DNA from 3 places in the Halomonas sp. 18071143 genome. Region 3 is predicted to be linked to each of the others. Evidence: predicted binding sites of a transcription regulator. Region 3 holds the regulator's gene; each other region holds the start of a gene.
The links. The regulator FNR, encoded in region 3, switches genes on or off when oxygen is low (the NO sensors DNR and NnrR bind a similar motif). The targets are predictions, from matches to a motif close to TTGATNTANATCAA.
Positions count from the first base shown of each region.

Region 1 (4,470 bases), 1.3 Mb from region 3:
GAGTGGTTGAGTCGCCTGACGTCGGATATCGATGCCCTGGATAGCCTGTATCTACGCCTGCTGGTGCCGCCAGTAGTGGCCTTGTTGAGTGTCTGGATCATTGCAGGTTTCATCGCTATCTGGTTGCCGCTGGTGGGAGCCGTCGTGGCCAGTGTATTGACGCTGCTGTGGCTGGTCATCACCCTGGGCTTTGCCAGGCTGGGTTTCACCAACAGCCATCGGCAAGTGGATGATCAGGAGGAGCTTCGGCGGCTGGTGTTGGATCAGGTACAGGCGTCCGCTGAGCTGATGAGCTACCGAACCAGTGACTGGTATCGCAGGAAAATACGATCTCACGAACAGCAAGCGCTGGATAACCAGCGTCAGCTGGCCGTGAAGGCCGCGCTGGGAAATGCGCTACTGATGGCGGTAACGGGGCTGTTGATCATTGGTGTGCTCTGGTTGGGGAGTCTGGCACTGGCCGAGCAGCACGTGGTGGGCCCCATCATGGTCATGGCCGTCATAGCCGTGTTTGGTATCAACGAAGTGTTGGCCAGCCTGCCTGCCGCTTTTGTGCGGTTTGGCGCCAGCCACGGGGCGGCCCAGCGGCTGAATGCCCTGCAGGCGACACAAGGGCAAACGCGTGTGGGCTCTCTTCCGGATGACGAGGGTGGCCATGCCCTGCAGCTGCGTGAGGTCATGTTCCGTTATCCGGATGCGGCGAGCTGGGCGATATGCCAGGTTTCCCTGACCCTGCCCGCCGGTCAACGTGGTGCCATCATGGGTATTTCGGGTTCGGGCAAATCGACGCTGGCCAATTTGATCATGGGCCGTATCTCTCCCACTGAAGGGGATGTGTGGGTGGCCGAGCATGCACCCTCTGTCATTACCCTCGAAAGTAGCGCAGCACATATGGGGTACTTGCCCCAGCAAATAGACCTGTTCGATGGCTCGCTGGCCGATAACCTGCGGATCGCCAAGCCTGACGCGACAGACGAAGAGCTTTGGCAGGTGCTTGCCCAGGTCGCTCTCTCGGACTGGGCGAAACGCCAGCCTCGTCAGTTGGCGACTCAGGTGGGAGAAAGAGGGCAGCAGCTTTCAGGCGGGCAGGCGCGCAGAGTGGCGTTGGCGAGGCTGTTCTTACGCTCGCCCTCGGTGGTATTGCTTGATGAGCCCTTCGCGGGAGTGGATGCGGCAACCGCCCGGCACGTGGCGGCCTCGCTGGACGCATGGTTGGTAGGCCGTACGGCGATTTTCTTTGTTCATCAAGTGGATGATGCGGCCCTGGTGCCTGGATTGGCTCATCAATGGCGGCTTGATGGTGGTAAGTTAATTCACGATACTTCATTTTGATATTCACCGAATCGGCAAGTAGGCGGCGACCATGAACGACTTTTTACGACACCTTCCCAAGGCTGAGCTTCACTTGCATATTGAAGGTTCTCTCGAGCCGGAACTGATGTTCCAACTAGCGGAACGTAACGGCATCGAACTCCCCTATGCCACGGTCGAAGAGGCCAAGGCAGCGTATGATTTCAAGGATTTGCAAGGGTTTCTGAATCTGTATTACCAGGGCATGAACGTCTTGCGCAGCGAACAGGACTTCTATGACCTGGCCATGGATTATTTCAAGCGTGCCCGTTCGGAAGGCGTGCTGCATATCGATATGCACTTCGATCCCCAGGCGCATCTGCAGCGTGGTGTACCTTTGGAGGTGGTCATGGCGGGACTGCTCAGGGCCAAACAGGAAGCCGAGAGCCAGCTGGATCTTTCAGTAGGCATGATCATGGCCTTCCTGAGAGATCGGCCAGCCGACGAGGCACTTCACGTTCTCGAGCAGGCGGCACCCTACTGGAAAATGCTGGATGCCATTGGCTTGGACAGCGCCGAGCGTGACAACCCGCCCGAGAAGTTTCAGGCTCTGTTTGCGCGCGCCAAAGAGCTTGGGCTGGTGCGTGTGGCCCATGCGGGCGAGGAGGGGCCTGCCGCTTACATTACGCAAGCCCTGGACCTGTTGGACGTTCAGCGCATCGACCACGGCGTGCGCTGTCTCGAAAGCGAAGACGTCGTGCAGCGCCTCAAGGAGTCTCAAACGGTACTGACCGTGTGCCCGCTCTCCAATGTCAGCCTGAAAGTGGTCGATCAATTGGATCAGCATCCGCTACCGGCGTTGTTGGAAGCGGGGCTGAAGGTCACTATAAGCTCTGACGATCCTGCTTATTTTGGTGGTGGGCTGCTCGAAAATCATATCGCCTGTGCCGATGCCTTTGGCTGGGGAGAAGATACCTTCAAATGGCTGAACCGCAATGCCATGGAAGAAGCCTTCGTCAGCGACGCGCGACGCGCCGAACTGCTGAAGCGCCTGGAGGCAGCCTGATATAGCCTGCCGCCGCCCCTATGGGCGGCGGCATAGTGCATCAGGGTAGAGCGGGCACCTCGAAATCGGGCATTTCACCTGTCAGGGAGTGCAGAAATGCCGTGATGTTATCAATGGTGGGTTCGTCAAACTCACGTCCCAGCATTTCCTGGCCCATAATGGCCACGGCTTCTTCGAGCGTTTCGGTGGCGCCATTGTTCATGTACGGGTAAGTGACGCCGACATTGCGCAAGGTGGGGGTGCGGAAGCGGTACTTGTCTCTTTCCTCGCCGGTCACCACGTAGCGACCCAAATCTTTCGACCCCGGCACCTGAATGGCGTGGAACTGGCTGTCGGTAAAGTTGGCGCCGCGATGGCAGGCGATGCAGCCATTATCCACGAAAGCCACCATGCCCTCTTTTGCCTGATCGCTGATGGCGTCCATATCACCGCGTAAATACCGATCAAAAGGTGAGTTGGGTGTGTTGAGCGTTCTCTGGAAGGCGGCCAGTGCCTTGGCCAGGTTCTCGGCATTGATGGGGTCATCCTGGTCGGGGTACGCTTCCGTGAAGCGCTCCTGGTAGAGCTCGAACTCTGCCAGCCTGTCCAGGGCGTGTTCCAGCTGCATGGCCATCTCGACATCGGCTTCGATAGGCCCCAGTGCTTGGCCTTCCAAATCCGGCTCCCGTCCATCCCAGAACTGCGATCCCAGGAAACCACTGTTGAGTACGGTGGGTGTGTTGCGTTCGCCAACCTGACCGTTATGGCCCACAGCTCTGGGGATGCGGTCCGACCAGCCGAGCGCCGGGTTATGGCAAGTGGCACAGCTGATGACTCCACTGGCGGAGATCCTGGGCTCGAAAAACAGCATGTTGCCCAGCATTACCTTTTCATCGGTTTGCGAATTGTGGGCAGGTAACGGTGGTAAGTGGGGCAGCGGTTCGAACCTGTCGCGGTAGCTACCGAGTTCGTCATCTGCCCACAGTGACGTCGTGCTTAAGAGTGCGACGCTCGCAAGCCCGATGGCAATACGTGATGTCGTCATGGTTTCCCCCTCCTATTTGACCGGTCTGGTGCGCACCGTTCTTTTCAGCGGTGCTCCAACAAGTCTAAAAAAGCGGGGAAGGGCAGGGCTTGCCTCAGGTCAACTTTCCGGCCATTGGTGATTAATGGATTGTTTGAAAGCTGAACGAGAAAAAAGCTTGACGATCAAAAGGAATTGGGTAGAATATGCCCCACATCGAACGGCAACGCCGAACGAAGGCTCTTTAACAATTTGATCAGGTAATTCATGTGGGCGCTTGCCGATGAGGGTGAATCATCACCTAATATCAAGGCAGGCGAACACGAAGATACTCTTCGGAGTATCGCAGTGAATTCGTTTGAACCTTGAGCCAAGTTTGATCCGCTTTTGTTGTCTTCGGCTAGTCCTGAGATGGCGAGTAAGGATCGCATTGATCTTAAACTGAAGAGTTTGATCATGGCTCAGATTGAACGCTGGCGGCAGGCCTAACACATGCAAGTCGAGCGGTAACAGGGGTAGCTTGCTACCCGCTGACGAGCGGCGGACGGGTGAGTAATGCATAGGAATCTGCCCGATAGTGGGGGATAACCTGGGGAAACCCAGGCTAATACCGCATACGTCCTACGGGAGAAAGGGGGCTTCGGCTCCCGCTATCGGATGAGCCTATGTCGGATTAGCTGGTTGGTGAGGTAAAGGCTCACCAAGGCGACGATCCGTAGCTGGTCTGAGAGGATGATCAGCCACATCGGGACTGAGACACGGCCCGAACTCCTACGGGAGGCAGCAGTGGGGAATATTGGACAATGGGGGGAACCCTGATCCAGCCATGCCGCGTGTGTGAAGAAGGCCCTCGGGTTGTAAAGCACTTTCAGTGAGGAAGAACGCCTGGTGGTTAATACCCATCAGGAAAGACATCACTCACAGAAGAAGCACCGGCTAACTCCGTGCCAGCAGCCGCGGTAATACGGAGGGTGCGAGCGTTAATCGGAATTACTGGGCGTAAAGCGCGCGTAGGTGGCTTGATAAGCCGGTTGTGAAAGCCCCGGGCTCAACCTGGGAACGGCATCCGGAACTGTCAAGCTAGAGTGCAGGAGAGGAAGGTAGAATTCCC
Region 1 is NZ_CP078120.1:1,972,462-1,976,931, reverse strand. It holds gene cydC (thiol reductant ABC exporter subunit CydC) at 1-1,332, shown strand, start outside; gene KVY02_RS09195 (adenosine deaminase) at 1,364-2,356, shown strand; gene KVY02_RS09190 (cytochrome-c peroxidase) at 2,397-3,380, opposite strand; rRNA gene KVY02_RS09185 (16S ribosomal RNA) at 3,798-4,470, shown strand, end outside.
Region 1: a site for FNR is predicted at 3,470-3,483, ahead of KVY02_RS09190 (cytochrome-c peroxidase). Genes of this name have one in related genera too.

Region 2 (4,470 bases), 800 kb from region 3:
TTAACGCAGTTAAGTCCCCGGTTAACTTCGGACTGGTTGTCGCCGTGGGTCGCCACGATTTGGCCTTCATAGGTGCCTACCATGACGCTGCAGCCGGTGCCGCAAAAGCGGCACGGGGCTTTATCCCACTGCAGGCGGTTCATATCCGCATGGGTAATGAGATTGCTGGCACCTGCGGGAATCGACATCCCTGCCGTGGCAGCAGCCACCGCCGCGGCATTCGCCTTTACAAATTCTCGGCGTGTTAGTTTCATTGTTCCCCCTCCTGTACGTGCGGCTCATCTGCAGCCTGGGCATCGACAACTTCGTGATAAACAAACGCAGCGTCAATAACGCCAGGCTGCTCGCGTACGTGATCCATTAAAGCCAATAGCTGTTGTTCGTCGGTATGTTCAGCGACCACCACAAGCTTTCCGGCCGCGTCTTCGCCCCTTACTTCCCCAACGGTATTTTGGGTAATCCACGCCGTCGTCTGTGTCAGCGCGTCGGGCCGCACATGAACGATAAAGCTAATAATGTGCAGCAGTTGATCAGACATAAGCGGTATCTTTTTCTTTTGTTAATAGTGAAATCGCCTGATTAGGGCAGGCGGAGTAGCAGGCACCGCAGCCGGTGCAGCTTTCTAGATGAATATCGGGTTGCGGCGGCCGGCCACCGGGTTTCAGCGGAAAGCGGATTGCGCTCCATTCACAGGCGTCCTGGCAGCTTTGGCAATGAATGCCGGCCAGTGCCAAGCAGTGCGGCTGCACTTCGGCGTGCCAAGGAAAGGCTTCGCTAATGCTATCGGCTGGCTGTATCGCCTGTAGCTCGCATACCGTGGCGCAATCACCACACAGCGAGCAGCCCTCTTGGGCAAAGCTAAGTTCAGGGTAGCCACCGCCACCGCGGCTCAAAATGCCTTCCGGGCACGCATCAATACAGGCGTTGCAGCCGGTGCACAGGTCGAGAAAGGAAGCTCTGCTCCAGGGCGGCCGACGCACATCATCACGCCCTGACAAGCGGCGAAAAAGATTGCGCCGATTATTATTGTTATCCGTGCGCGTCATGAGCATTCCTGCGTTAAAAGAATGTTAACCACTTTATTTAGCAGCGGTTAACACCTTTAAAGTGATCAGATAGAAGCTTGTGACACTGCTATAGCGGCGGGCCAGGGGGGCCTGCAAACATTTGATACATCCACACCAAAAAGCCATAGCCCCCCACCACCGCTACGGCCAAAATGGGAAAGAGCAACACGACAATAAACAGAAAAAGCCCTCGTTCTTGACGCTTGAGGGGCGCTTCCTCTTCTATTATTGGATGAGATTTTTTTGACATAGATAACTCCACAGGGGAAGAACACACCGCTGTAGATGTGTATTAAAATAGTTATATTTAGAGCGTAGCAACTAAGCCCTGATTTGTCACTTGATCTAGATCAATTTTTCCAAGTTCGTCACTATATCGTTTGGTACTAGGACTTAATACCCACGAAGGCCTTCCTTATGCAGATTCACCCCTCATGACGCTTCCGCTTTATGTTGGCCTGCCCATGTGGGCCAATCAGGATTGGCAAGGCAGCCTCTATCCTCGCCAGGCCAAAACCGAGCTGCTCAGCGACTATGCGGCGGTGTTTTCCAGCGTCGAGGGCAACACGACGTTTTACAGTGGCACGCCCAAATCGGAGGTCATCGACGCCTGGGCGCGCCAGGCGCCGCCGCATTTTCGCTTCTGCTTCAAGCTGCCAGGCCACATTACCCACGACCAGCGCCTGACCCAGCCTGGGGATGCCTGGGCGTTTCTGGACGCGCTGACGCCCCTGCACGACCGGCTAGGCCCTACCATGGTGCAGCTACCCAGAGATTTTGGCCCCGCCGAGCTCCCCCGGTTGGAAGCCCTGCTCGCCCAGTGGCCAGCGCATTTGCCCTGTGCGGTAGAGGTTCGCCACCCTGTTTTTTTCCACAAGGGTGACGCAGAGAGGGCCTTGAACCGCCTGTTGATAACTTATTCGGTCAACCGAGTCATGCTGGATGTGCGCCCGGTATTCTCTACGCCGCACGAGGGGCACGCTGGACTGGCCCACGCCCAGCAGGAGAAGCCGAAACTCCCGCTACACGTGCTTTCCACTGGTCAGCAGCCCATCATTCGCTTCATTGGACATATTGACAAAGCGATCAACACACGCTACTTCACGCCCTGGATAGAGCAGCTCAGCCTGTGGATAAAACAGGGGAAAACCCCTTTTTTATTTGTGCATACCGCAGACAACCGTGAGTCTCCCCAAATGGCTCGCCACCTCTATCGCCTGGTGCAGGCCAGGGCTGCTTTGGCGGACTTGGCACCTTTCGCCGATGAAAAGCAGAGCCAGCTGTTTTAAGCCGCCTTTTTAGGCTGGCTCACTGGCAAGCCTACCCTTGATCGGATAAATTGCGCGTTCTTTCGGAAAAGCACGCTGGCAATCTCTTTTTTCCGAACATCGGCGCAATCTGCCGATATCGACCCATTACAATTGAACTGAAACAGGTGATTTATGGCAAAACTTGCGCATGCACAGTGGTCATCTCGTATGGGCTTTGTGCTGGCCGCGGCGGGCTCCGCCGTTGGCCTGGGCAATATCTGGCGCTTCTCGTACATGGTGGGCGACAGCGGTGGCGCCGCTTTCGTTCTGGTCTATTTGGCCTGTGTGGCACTGGTCGGCCTGCCCATTCTGGTCGCCGAGTGGATGATTGGCCGTCGCGGTCAGAAGAACCCCATCAATACCATGGCCGAACTGGCCGCCAATCATGGCCGCTCGAAAGCGTGGGCACTGGTCGGCGTCAGCGGCGTCCTGGCTGCCTTTCTGATTCTCTCGTTCTACAGCGTCATCGGCGGCTGGTCGTTGAACTATACGCTGGGTTCGGTGCTCGGCAGCTTCAATGACCAGGACGCTGACAGCATTGGCGCCATCTTCAGCGGCATGTTGGGCAGCCCTACCGCCCTGCTGCTGTGGCATACGGCCTTCATGGTGTTGGTCGTTGGGATCGTGGCACGCGGGGTCACCAAAGGCCTGGAAAGCGCTGCTCGCACCCTGATGCCTGCCCTGGTGGTCCTGATGCTGGTGCTGGTGGGTTACGGCATGACCAGCGGCTACTTTGGTGAGGCCCTGAGCTTCATGTTCAGCCCCGATTGGGATGCGCTGGATGGCGGTGTCGTACTGGCGGCCATGGGCCAGGCGTTCTTCACGCTGTCGCTGGGCATGGGGATCATGATGGCCTACGGCTCGTACCTGGGCGAAGACGTCAACCTGATCAGCACCGCGCGAACGGTCATCCTGCTGGATACCGCCATCGCCCTGCTTGCGGGCCTGGCCATCTTCCCCATCGTCTTTGCCAACGGCCTGAGTGCTGGCGAAGGCCCCGGCCTGATCTTTGTCACCCTGCCCCTGGCGTTTGGCAACATGACCGGCGGCACCATTCTGGGCCTGATGTTCTTCCTGCTGCTGACCTTTGCCGCCCTGACGTCGGCCATTTCACTGCTGGAACCGGTGGTGGAAACTCTGGAAGAGCGCACGTCGATGCCACGCATCGTGGCCACATTGGTGAGCGGAGTGGCGGTATGGGCACTGGGTGTCGCGGCGCTGCTGTCGTTCAACGTATGGGCAGACGTGCTGTTCTTTGGGCTGAACATCTTCGACCTGCTGGATACCTTCACCAGCAAGATCCTGCTGCCATTGACCGGCTTGGGCGCGATCGTATTCTTCGCCTTCTGCCTGGATAAAGAAGAAGCGCGCAAGGAACTGAGGCTGGATGTCTACGACTACAGCCTGTGGAACCTGCTGGCCAAATACGTCGCCCCCATCGGGGTCACGGTGGTTTTCCTGGCAGGCCTGTTCTAACTCGCCGCTGGGTCGGCAAGCTTACCCAATAGAGAGGGCGTTACCGTGGCGTAACGCTTTCTCGCCTTCCTTCACCAGCCTCTTCTTCGGCTGGCTAGTGCAGTTCGCTCTCTTGCGGGTCGTCATCGTCTGGCAAGGGAGCGATATCCCGTGACAGCTTCTGGAATTCCCGGTGCAGCTCGATGCCCCGACGCGCTCTCAGGCTACGTTGGGCGGCGCTGCGCCGACGTTGGGCATGCTCATCGACCTCCATACTCATGAATATGTCGAGCAATTCGCTTTTTACCGAGGTCATTCGTTCGACGTTTCTCATAATCGACGCTCCTCCAGGTGAGTTGCCTACGTCCACCTGCATCCGTGACGACTGATTTTTAAATGATGCAGTGCGGCACGTCACTTCTTACTATAACCTACTTGACAAAATGATGACGATTCTTGAAGAAATGGGTTAACGCCTTTTAAACGGCAGTACTCTCATGAAGGACGCTGCCCCCGATGCAACACTCAGGCATACTGTGGCCTATTCATGGCCGCACAAGCACGATCAAGAATTTAAGGAGCTGAACGTGAGCCGCGCCCTGTTCGATGAAATGAGACGCCGCATGGAGCATTTCCGT
Region 2 is NZ_CP078120.1:3,740,964-3,745,433, forward strand. It holds gene napA (nitrate reductase catalytic subunit NapA) at 1-254, opposite strand, end outside; gene KVY02_RS17565 (chaperone NapD) at 251-538, opposite strand; gene napF (ferredoxin-type protein NapF) at 531-1,046, opposite strand; gene napE (periplasmic nitrate reductase, NapE protein) at 1,135-1,317, opposite strand; gene KVY02_RS17580 (DUF72 domain-containing protein) at 1,502-2,356, shown strand; gene KVY02_RS17585 (sodium-dependent transporter) at 2,510-3,853, shown strand; gene KVY02_RS17590 (PA3496 family putative envelope integrity protein) at 3,948-4,166, opposite strand; gene hexR (transcriptional regulator HexR) at 4,420-4,470, shown strand, end outside.
Region 2: a site for FNR is predicted at 1,408-1,421, ahead of napE (periplasmic nitrate reductase, NapE protein). Genes of this name have one in related genera too.

Region 3 (4,470 bases):
GTCGTGCACCTGCCCCAGGCTTTTGCCCTGGGTGCAATCTGGGGCTGGCTACCCTGTGGGCTGGTGTACTCCATGCTGGCCTGGAGTCTGGCCACGGCCGACCCGCAGCAGGGCGCGTTGCTGATGGGTGCCTTCGGACTGGGCACCCTGCCAGCCCTGCTGGCCACCGGCCTGGCGGCTCGCCAGATGGGCCAGCTCATTCGCCACCCCGCCACGCGTACCGTGGCCGCCTTGACCATCATCGGCTTTGCCCTGTGGCAACTGTGGTCGCTGCTGCCGACGGCCCTCCACCCATAGCTTGATATAGCTCAACGCTTTGCCCGCTTCGATGCCTTAGCATGCAGGCATATGTCGGCCGGTGGCCCACCACCTGGCTACTTTGCCCTGTTACCACGGAGCGTCTCTTCATGCCCCTTGCCTCTGCTGCCACCGTACCTCCTCACCTCGCAGCGGCCGAGACCCCTGCCTGGGACGAGGCCCTGCTGCGCCGTTACGACACCAGCGGCCCACGCTATACGTCCTACCCTACGGCACTCTCCTTTGACGCAGACATCGGTGCCGACGACGTCACTGAAGCCCTGGCGCGCAGCAATGCCAGCCAACGGCCGCTCTCCCTGTACGTGCACGTGCCCTTTTGCCGCAAGATCTGCTTTTACTGCGCCTGCAACAAGATCGCCACCAAGAACACCCAGCTGGCCGAACCCTACCTATCGCGCCTCGATCGTGAAATGGTGCTGACCTCGCGCCATCTGGATACTCGGCGGCCCGTGCAGCAGCTGCACTGGGGCGGTGGCACCCCAACGTTCCTGACCCTGGCGCAAATGAGCGACCTGGTAGACAGGTTGGACGCGAGGTTTGGGCTCTCCAACGCTCCTGACCGCGATTACGCCATCGAGATCGACCCCCGTGAAGCAGATGTCTTTACCCTGCGCCACCTGCAGTCGCTGGGTTTCAATCGCCTCAGCCTGGGCGTCCAGGACCTGAACCCTAGGGTACAGGCGGCCATCAACCGCGTGCAGCCCAAGGTCATGACCGAAACCCTGATGGACGAAGCACATCGGCTGGGCTTTCGCTCCCTCAATCTGGATCTGATTTACGGGCTACCGTTTCAGACCGAGCAGAGCTTTGCCGACACGCTTGGCCAGGTCATCGACCTCAACCCGGCCCGCTTGTCGGTGTTCAATTACGCCCACATGCCCAGCCGCTTTGCCCCCCAGCGGCGCATCAGCGAGACAGACCTGCCCAGCGCCGACGAGAAGCTGGCGATCCTGCGCACCACCATCGAGATGCTCACTCAGGCAGGCTATGTGCATATCGGCATGGACCACTTTGCCCGCCCGGACGACAGCCTCGCCCAGGCCCAGCGCCAAGGCACTCTGCAGCGTAACTTCCAGGGCTACTCCAGCCACGCCCAGTGCGACCTGATTGGCTTGGGCGTTTCGGCCATTTCCCGTATCGATGATCTGTATGCCCAGAACCCCACCCAGCTGGCCGCGTATGAAGCGGCATTGGATGAAGGTCGGCTGGCAACCGTCAAAGGAGTACGTTTAAATAAGGACGACCTAATGCGGAGAGACGTCATCGAGCGCCTGATGTGCGATATGGAAATTGACCTGGCCAGCGTTGGCCAACGTTGGCACATCGACGCGCCTGCCTACTTCGCCAGCACGCTGGAGCGCCTGCAGCCCGCCGAGCGGGATGGCCTGCTGCAGCGCGAAGGGAACCGCCTGCGGGCGACGCCGACCGGGCGGCTGCTGATTCGCCACTTGGCCATGGCGTTCGATGCGCGCCTGCCGGGGCAACCCTCCCAGCGTTACTCGAAGATCGTATAAACGGCACCTTGAGACATCCACCCCCTGACCCTATGATGGCTAATGAAAAGGGAGAACAACATGCCATATCCTGCCAGCCAACGACGTTCACTGCTGCAAGAGGCGCGCTGCCAGACCTGCAGCCTCAGCTCGCTGTGCCTACCGCTCGCCCTGGAGCTGGAGGATATGAGCCAGTTCGACGCCATCATCCGCCGCCGCGCACCGCTCAAGAAGGGCGAACCGCTGTTTCGCCAGGGCGATGCGTTCACCAGCGTCTATGCGGTACGTTCCGGCAGCCTGAAACAGGTGACCAGCGAAGGCAACGGCAACGATCAGTTGACCAACTTCTATCTGCCCAGCGAGCTGGTGGGGTTGGATGGTATCGATGAAGAGCAGTATCCCGGCAGCGTGATCGCCCTGGAAACCACCACGGTGTGCGAGATTCCTTTCGACCGCCTGGACACACTATCGGAAGAGCTCCCGGAGCTGCGCGGCCAGCTTTACCGCAGCATGAGCAAAGAGCTGCGTGATGATCGGCGCATGATGCGCCTGCTATCGCGCAAGACCGCCGACCAGCGGCTGGCCAGCTTCCTGATTACCCTCTCTGATCGCTTCCGGCGACGCGGCTACTCGCCCTACAGCTTCCGGCTCTCCATGTCTCGCGCCGACATGGGGAACTACCTGGGGCTGGCCGTCGAAACCGTCAGCCGTATCCTGAGCCGCTTTCAGCAACAGAACGTGGTGGCCGTCTCGGGCCGAGAGGTCAATATTCTCGACCTGCAGCGGCTCATCACCCTGGCCGAAGAAGAGGAGCAGGCGATCAGCTCACGTTGAACGCCTGAATGCGCCCTTCCATCAGCGCCGCCTGTTTGGCTTCCAGCCCGACGAAGTCGAACAGCGCCCGGTCGGCCAACTGGGAAGGCGCTACATTGGTGACGGCCTTGAACATGCTCTCCAGCCGCCCCGGGTGCTTCTTGTCCCATTCGGCCAGCATGTCCTTGACGATCTGACGCTGCATATTGGGCTGCGACCCGCACAGGTTGCAGGGAATGATCGGAAACTCCATCAGCCGTGAGAATTCGGCAATGTCCGCCTCCTTGCAGTAGGCCAAGGGGCGGATCACGATGTTCTTGCCGTCGTCGGACAGCAGCTTGGGCGGCATGGCCTTCAGGGTTCCGCCAAAGAACATGTTGAGAAACAGCGTCTCGAGGATATCTTCCCGGTGGTGGCCCAGGGCAATCTTGTTGGCGCCGATCTCCTCGGCAAACCCGTAGAGCGACCCGCGACGCAGTCGCGAGCAGAGCGCGCAGGTGGTCTTGCCTTCCGGGGTTTTCTCCTTCACCACCGAATAGGTATCCCGCTCCAGAATGTGGTACTCCACACCCAGCTGATCCAGGTAACGGGGCAGCACGTGCTCGGGAAAGCCCGGCTGTTTCTGGTCGAGGTTGACCGCCACCAGGGAAAAGTTGACCGGCGCATTGCGCTGCAGATTGCGCAGGATTTCCAGCATGGTGTAGCTGTCCTTGCCACCCGACAGGCATACCATGACCCGATCACCCTCATCGATCATGTTGTAATCGATGATGGCGTTGCCCACTTCACGACGAAGACGCTTCTGCAACTTGTTGAATTCGCGCTTCTGTTTGGCATCCTGAAGTTCAGGCTGCTGTTCAGACGCCGCATTGGTGGCACGCGTCGCCGAGGAGGGGTCGAAAAAGTCAGGTGATAACATGGTCGTTGTACTGCCGATGGGTGAAGGAGCAGCGGCTATTCTACAAGACTCGCAGGCGCGACCCAATACAAACCCATCGTCGACCTCTGGCCAGCGCGTCGGCTCACACCGTGAAAAGGCGTTCACTCTGCAAGCGCTGATAGAGCAGCGCCGCCGCCGTGGCCTCGCTTTGTACCGAGGGCCAGGCCAGCGGCAGAGACCAGCATGACAGCGCTTCGTTGATGCTCGGGCCGACCTCTGCCTGGGGATGCAAGCGGCGTAGCTGACGAGCGTGCAGCCTGGCCAGATCGACCTGAGCATTGGGTAGCCCAAACCCCAGCGTGGCTTTGAACATCCGGCCAAGCGGCGCCAGCAGGGCATCCAACTGCCACCCCACCACGGGCCGGTTACCGATGAACCCCGCCAGCACTTCGATCCGAGTTCCCGAGTCAACTGACGAAGCAGGTGCATCGTCTCGCTCCTGACGATGAGGCATGTGTTCGCCTTTCATGGTCAGCGTGTCGCTCCAGGCATGGCTGGTCAACACCCGGCGCGGCGTCAATACGACAGCGGCCACGCGCAGCTCGCCCGGGCGAGCCTGGCTTTCACGACACGCCAACGCCACTGCTTCTTCGCCCATATAAGGCTGGAACAGCCAGCCATGCGGCGTGTCCGCGAACCGCCGTCGATCGCTTTCACGCTGCACCAGGGTTCTCAGTGAGCCGCTCAAGAGACCCACGTGCCTATCCAATAGCCGCATTCCACTCACGAATACTCCAGATGATAACGATGGGACAGCCGCTGCTTGAAGTCCTTGACGATGTGCAGCGCTTCGCGTAGTAGGTCACGCTCCAGCGATGAAAGCTCCTGGACCACGACTCGGTTGGTGCGTTTGCCGGTATCGGCATCGCGGGCGCCCGCGCTTTTCAGCTCCTGCAACTGCTGCTT
Region 3 is NZ_CP078120.1:681,541-686,010, reverse strand. It holds gene KVY02_RS03315 (sulfite exporter TauE/SafE family protein) at 1-297, shown strand, start outside; gene hemN (oxygen-independent coproporphyrinogen III oxidase) at 408-1,832, shown strand; gene fnr (fumarate/nitrate reduction transcriptional regulator Fnr) at 1,893-2,645, shown strand; gene ttcA (tRNA 2-thiocytidine(32) synthetase TtcA) at 2,632-3,543, opposite strand; gene KVY02_RS03295 (DNA polymerase III subunit epsilon) at 3,647-4,261, opposite strand; gene KVY02_RS03290 (DUF294 nucleotidyltransferase-like domain-containing protein) at 4,288-4,470, opposite strand, start outside.